3 regions of the Rothia sp. P4278 genome follow, and region 3 is predicted to be linked to each of the others. Evidence: predicted binding sites of a transcription regulator. Region 3 holds the regulator's gene; each other region holds the start of a gene.
What was found. Region 3 encodes LexA, which represses DNA repair genes until DNA is damaged. Its sites were predicted from a motif close to TCGAACANNTGTTCGA; they were not measured.

Region 1 (2,270 bases), on a different contig from region 3:
ACGAGTTTTCTACCAAGGTGTGGGATGCTGCTATGAGAGGATAAAGATCGCTCTTGAGTTGGCTAGCGTGAGGCATGAAGTAGCCTTTGTGTATAGAGCGTTGCGATGGCGGCTCGAATATATACCGGGACTTGTAACCCGGAGGTCACAGGCTCAAATCCTGTCCCCGCAACCAAGACGAAAAGCGTCTCACGAAAAGTGAGGCGCTTTTCTTTTTGTCCTTTATCGCGGGAATCCAGCGGGAGAGGGCCTTTTGGGTTATGAACACCCTCCCTATGCAGTTATTCTTTAGTTGCAATAACTGCCCCGTGCGCCCTTGTGCCTGGGTATACCCGGTGCTCTTGTTTGAGGGTGCTGAACTCGGTTTCTGTCAGTAGGTTGGTGATGAAGCTATCCGGCCAGTACCAGGCTTGAGTTACTGCGTGATCGAATGGCTCCAACGCTTCTCCTCGGAAATAGCCAATGAGTAAGCTACCCTTCTTGGGGAGGGCCCAGTGAATCAGCTTGAGTTCCTTCTTGAGGTCATCAGGGGAACAATGAATCAACGAGTACCAAGCGAGAATTCCCTGGTAGTCCCCTGAACAAGTGTCGGCAATGGTTCCTACTTCAAAATTATCGTGAGGATATTTTGCCGAAGCGAGTTCTATAAACAGGGGAGTAGGGTCTACCCCTAGTACAGTTTTGCCCTGAGCTGCAATATAGTGCGTCCAATGTCCTGGGCCGCACCCTAAATCAAGAATTTTCCCTGAGAAAGATCCACACCATTCCGTGATGAGGTCCCTGTCTGGCTCCTGGGTAGCCCTCATGTCTCCAAGGGCTTTAGCATACTCTTTTGCTCTCATTGAGTAGTCGAAAGTAACTTGATCAAGTGATGCCATGATGTGTCTCCGGGGGTGCTGGGGCGGACTAAAGGTAAGCGCACACCCAGCATGACACAGGGTAGGTAAATCTTGGAATATTCTCTCTAGCTGTCTCTCTGTTTGGTTATGCTCTCTCGACCCACCTTCCAGGAATGATCTGTTCCTGTAGGGCTTATTTAATGCTCCCTGAACAACCCAGCCCAACCTCAATAATTAGTACATATATTCTACAAATATAGAATATATGTACTATTCTAGGGGTATGAAAGTTACCCTCCTTGCTCGGCTTTACGCGAGTAGCCCCCTGCTGGTTCCCAGCCCCGATGTCGCCGTGCCAGCCGGCTTTCCCTCACCCGCCCAGGACTACCGGGCCACCAGCATCGACCTCAACGACATCCTAATTAGGGACCGCGCGGCCACCTATATTTTGCGCGTCACCGGCTCCTCTATGGTCGATGCGGGGATCGCAGACGGTGACGAAATTATCGTGGATCGCTCCCTCGAACCGGTAGAAGGCTCCATCGTCGTAGCCGCTATCGATGGTGAGTTCACCATCAAACGTTTCCACACCGACCGGGCAGGTCGCGGCTGGTTGCTGCCCGAGAACCCCGCCTACCCACCCATCCCTATCCCAGAAGAATCTGACTTCCTGATTTTTGGGGTTGTGACCCGCTGCCTGCACCATGTCTAACCTGATCTTTCATATAGATATCAATACCTGCTACGTCTCCTGCGAACGCCTGCTCGACCCTTCCTTGTTGGGGCGGCCGGTACTGGTGCTCTCCAACAACGACGGCTGTGTCATCTCTCTTTCGGCTGAGGCCAAGGCGCTGGGCTATCTTATGGGAACTCCCTGGTATCAGGTGCAAGAACGCGCAGAAAGCCAAGGAGTCGCTGTACGCTCCTCAAACTATGAGCTTTATGGCGATATCTCCCAACGGGTTATGTCCGTCCTCCAAGAGCACGCAGCCGACTTTGAGCAGTACTCCATTGACGAGGCCTTCCTGACCGCGCCCGTGACCCAAGACCAGGCGCACCATCTGGCACACGCTATCAAAGCGGATTTAACCCGCCGGGTGGGCGTCCCCGTGTGTGTTGGGGTAGCCCCCTCCAAAACGCTGGCTAAGCTGGCCAATAAGACCGCTAAAAAGGTGCCTGCCCTCAACGGTGTGTGCGTCTGGGGTCTGCTGCCTGCTGCGCGCAGGCAGGCCCTTCTGGCTGCTCTGCCGGTCTCCGAAGTATGGGGGGTGGGTAGGCGCACAACGGTGCGGCTCGAGAAGATGGGGGTTGCTTCCATCGCAGATCTTGCACAGTCGCCCCCAGAACTCATCCGCAAACGGTTTAGTGTGGTGCTCATGCGTACGGTCCTGGAACTGAATGGGGTCAAGGCTATCGAGCTTGAGCCGGAAC
Region 2 (2,270 bases), on a different contig from region 3:
GCCCCAGTGTGTAGTGCCCCTGGGAGATAACATTGCCCTCTTCATCTCCCATTCACTGGGTACCGCCAGCCCCGCAACTCCCAGACCAATAGCTCCGGCACCACAGCGCTCCTGAACTTCAGCCAGTAACCCTGCAATGTTCCTGGCCTCATGCCGATACCGCAACCCATCCAAGGGGATATGCACATCAGCAGGCACTAAGTCCGTAAGCATAACACCGGCACGCACATAGGAAACTCGTGCAAAATCAACCTTATCCAGAAGCATGGCCGCGGCCTTGGTAAGTAGCAGGGGGTCAGCAGTCTTGCCCGGCAACTTTACTTGAACGGAGGGGTAGTGGCTTTGCGCGTTGCTGAAAGGAGAGGTCCCGCAAAAGGCGGTCAGTAACCCTGCCAACTGATTACTGCGGTAGAGCCTTGAAGCTGCGCGCTGGGCATACACACTAAGCACCTGACGCAAATCCTCCCGATTCTCTACTGGAGCGGAGAACGCACGGGAGTAAATCAGCTGTTCTTTGAACGCCCGCTCTTCCTCTAAGACCATAGCCTTAGTCCCGTTGAGTTCTAGGGCAGTCCGCATCAGAACCACGCTGAACTTCTTGCGAATAATGTGGGGCGGGGCCGCCGCAAGCTGGGCAATTGAGCTAATGCCCATTTTTTCTAGCTTGGCTGTGGTCCGCGATCCGACACCCCATATTTCACTGACCGGCAGAGAGCTAAAGAGCGCATGTTTCCGCTCTTCTGGCAGGTCTTCCCAAACACAAACTCCATTGAGCGCCGGAACTTTCTTAGCTGTCTTGTTGGACAGCTTGGCCAGGGTCTTGGTGCTAGCTACTCCAACACAGACCGGCACACCTACCCGCCGTGCTAAAAGCCCCTTTAGCTTCAGAGCGAAGGCTCTAGCTTGCTGGGCCGGGAGGGGGACTTCTAGGAACGCTTCGTCAATGGAATACTGCTCAAATACTGCAGCGTGTTCTTGGAGTACGGCCATGACCCGCTGAGATATATCGCCGTAGAGCTCATAGTTTGAAGACCGGGCTATCACACCTTGCGCTCTGGCTCTTGCTTCTACTTTGAACCAAGGGTCACCCATCGTATAGCCCAGGGCTTTGGCTTCCGCTGATAACGCGATGATGCAGCCATCATTATTCGATAGCACCACCACGGGCTTTCCAACCAGTCCGGGGTCTAGGATGCGTTCACAAGAGACATAGCAGGAGTTGATGTCCACATGGAATATTAGGCTAGCCATGTTTGAGTGAGGGATCATGCTGGTATCTTGAGGTGCGTTCTTTCATGGAACACATGATAGTACAAACATTCTACTTATATTAGAAAGTATGTACTAATCCGGGTGGGTGGCGGCGCGACCAGCCTTTTGTATCAAAAACCCCTTGTGCAACTGTTTTGAGACGCGCTAGTTTTGACACAGGGTTTTGATACTATTCAAGGCCCCTAGGAAAAGGGTTCGGGTGCTGCTACTGTTGCTGTATCAGAAACCTTCGTTTTAGAAACAACTCCCAGGAAGGCTGAAACTTATGATGAATTTAAAAGATGTAAGAAAACTTTCTAAAATAGGAGCCTGGATAACGATTGGGCTGACACTAACTTTTGTTCTGATTCTTTGGGGCCGTGCGTCAGATGGACTGGTGGATGGCCTTCTGTTACAGGCTCTCGGGGCACTTCTTGGAATCCCGTTGGGTATGGTGCTGATCTCATCGTGGCTTATTTTGCGTAGTAAAACACCGGAATATCACTTCAGATTTAACCGTGGGGCCATTGTGAGCTGCTATGCCTTTTCCAGTTTTCTTATCGCCTTATTGTTAGGAAACCCGAAGCGACCACTTAGTGGCGATGTTAGGGAAATTATTATTATCATCATATTTCTTGCGCTCATTCTTTCCCCACAGTACTGTATTAGCTTCTACTACGGGAATAAGGTCGCTCCGAACGAACAAGATGAGGTGGAAAGCTAGTCGTGAAGCTAGGCTATATCCGCGTTTCCACACCTGGCCAAGTAGAATCTGTCCGCAGTCAACAACAGCAACTACAGCAGTACGGGTGTGAAAAAATTTTCACCGATATAGCTTCTGGTGCGCAGACTGCTCGCCCTGCCTTTCGGGAGATACTAAGTTACGCCCGCAAAAAAGATTCCATAGTGGTTACACGGTTGGATAGGTTAGGGCGTTCCACTGTCGATACGCTCAAAACCGTCCAAGAGCTCGATCAGCGCGGAATTACTATCCGAGCACTGGATACTAGCCTCGATAC
Region 3 (2,270 bases):
ATTAGCCGCCCCCTCCGGGTAAGGCGGAAACCCCCGCGCTGAGACACACGGGAACTATGTTTGGTTGCCGAAGTAACCTGGTAGCCATTCTGCCCAGCTTCTAGAGACTCCAACCCGCGCTTGGTAGCGGGCAAGCTGGGACGGTCAGCGTGGGCAACTTGCCGCTGAGCGGCTCCTTTGATTCTCCCAGAGGAGCTGGCGTTCGCCCCCAGGTACCCGGCACAAGGGCTAAGGGGAGCATATCGAATACGGTAACGAGGTTGTCGAACAGAACCCGCCGAGACAGCTTCGGAGGCAGTTGATCGGGGAACGAAAGTAGCTGCCTGATCAAGGGGCTTCTTCAAAGAAGTACGAGCCATAAACTCGGGCAGTGCGATAGTGCTCATAAGTCTTTCTCCTGATTCATGCTCAGACACCCACATCGAATGCCTGTTCTAAAATTGATTCGTATATATGTTCTATCAGAAAAATCGAACAGAGTCGAGAAAAATTAGAACAAATGTTTGAATAAGCTGCTGGCTTGGCATAGTCTTAGAAGACCACTTCATAAGTACACAAGGGGTGGCTGACACTTTAAGAACCGATAAGAGACGAGACACCGTGAGCGAACGACCCCCGCAGACTCCGGCACCCCTTTCCCTTAAGGGCGCTCGCCCCCTGACAGCGCGCCAAAAGAAAATTCTTGACGCAATATCTACTGCAATTGACGAGTACGGTTATCCGCCCTCTATGCGTGAGATTGGCGATATTGTGGGGTTGGCTTCGCTCTCTTCTGTCACCCATCAGCTCTCCCGGCTTGAAGAGATGGGATACATTCGCAGGGACCCCAAACGGCCACGCGCTATTGAAGTACTCACAGGTGAAGAGCCGCTCGAAGAGCCAAGGCCTGAGACCAGCGTCATTACCCTGCCGGTGCTTCCCACCTTTGCTCAGAATGATGAGAACGTAGCTACCGTCCCCTTGGTTGGACGCATTGCCGCCGGCGCACCAATTGCCGCAGAACAGGCGGTCGAAGACGTCATGGCTCTCCCGCGTCAGCTGGTGGGCCAGGGCGACCTCTTCATGCTTCGAGTCAAAGGTGACTCCATGATTGATGCCGCTATCTGCGACGGTGACTGGGTGGTGGTTCGTGCTCAGAACACTGCCCAAAACGGTGAAATTGTAGCGGCCCTCCTCGATGACGAGGCAACGGTTAAGACCTTCCGCCAGCGTGATGGGCACACCTGGCTGCTACCTCAGAACACTCAGTACGAACCCATCCTGGGTGACTCAGCAACCATCATGGGCAAGGTCGTCTCCGTCCTGCGTAGCCTCTAGAGCGAATCTGACAAAGCAAGCATTTTATTAGCTCAAGAGTCTGGGGCCAGAATCACCATGATTCTGGCCCCAGACTGTTTACTATGCCATCCCTGATTAGGCTTCTTGGCTTTCAAGGGCTTCATGCAAGCGCTGTAAGGCGCCTACCACTACGTCCTGGCGGGTAGTAGTCCAAAAAGGTGGTAGCGATTTGACCAAGAATGACCCGTAACGCTGGGTTGCAAGTCGAGAATCCAGCACAGCAACCACACCGCGATCATGCACAGAGCGAATTAGGCGACCGGCTCCCTGGGCCATACGCACCGCCGCATGAGTAGCTGAAACAGCCATAAAACCGTTGCCGCCGTGACTTGCAACTGCCCTGGTCCGAGCCTGTGATAGCGGGTCGTCGGGGCGTGGGAAAGGGATTCTGTCCATAACGACCAGACGGCAAGAGTCGCCGGGCACATCAACGCCCTGCCACAGGCTCATGGTTCCAAAGAGGCAGGCATGGGTGTCTTCGGTGAATTCCTTGACCAGGGCCCGCAAGGACGACTCCCCCTGCAAGAGCACCGTGAGATCAGTTTTTTCTCGAACATACTCAGCGGCAAGTTCAGCACCCCGTTTAGAGGAGAAGAGCCCCAGGGCACCGCCACCAGATGCCGTCACTAACTCCACCAGCCGGTCCAGCTGTTCCACCGAAACACCCCGGCCGGGTTTAGGCAGGTCAGAAGCGATATACAGCACCCCCTGTTTAGGGTAGTCAAAAGGCGAGCCAACATCGATACCGTCCCAGCGGGGGGAGCCCTGCCCCATGAGGCCCAGCGAACCGGCAGTAGCGTCAAAAGACTCGCCCACGGTCAGGGTCGCGGACGTCAGCACCACGGTGCGATTATCGAAAAGGCCTTCGCGCAGATAGCCTGCAACAGAAATCGGGGCGATGTTGAGGGTGGCAGGGTCATCTTCAGCCGCCG

Region 1: a site for LexA is predicted at 1,075-1,090, ahead of ACN085_RS00310 (LexA family protein). Genes of this name have one in related genera too.
Region 2: a site for LexA is predicted at 1,309-1,324, ahead of ACN085_RS00260 (Y-family DNA polymerase). Genes of this name have one in related genera too.

Annotation. Positions count from the first base shown of each region.
Region 1 is NZ_JBLXXU010000001.1:78,953-81,222, forward strand. Features, by position in the region: gene ACN085_RS00305 (class I SAM-dependent methyltransferase) at 282-878, opposite strand; gene ACN085_RS00310 (LexA family protein) at 1,123-1,551, shown strand; gene ACN085_RS00315 (Y-family DNA polymerase) at 1,544-2,270, shown strand, end outside.
Region 2 is NZ_JBLXXU010000001.1:69,021-71,290, forward strand. Features, by position in the region: gene ACN085_RS00260 (Y-family DNA polymerase) at 1-1,251, opposite strand, end outside; gene ACN085_RS00265 (hypothetical protein) at 1,538-1,975, shown strand; gene ACN085_RS00270 (recombinase family protein) at 1,978-2,270, shown strand, end outside.
Region 3 is NZ_JBLXXU010000005.1:85,526-87,795, reverse strand. Features, by position in the region: gene ACN085_RS09605 (LysM peptidoglycan-binding domain-containing protein) at 1-386, opposite strand, end outside; gene lexA (transcriptional repressor LexA) at 601-1,317, shown strand; gene ACN085_RS09595 (ATP-dependent DNA helicase) at 1,414-2,270, opposite strand, start outside.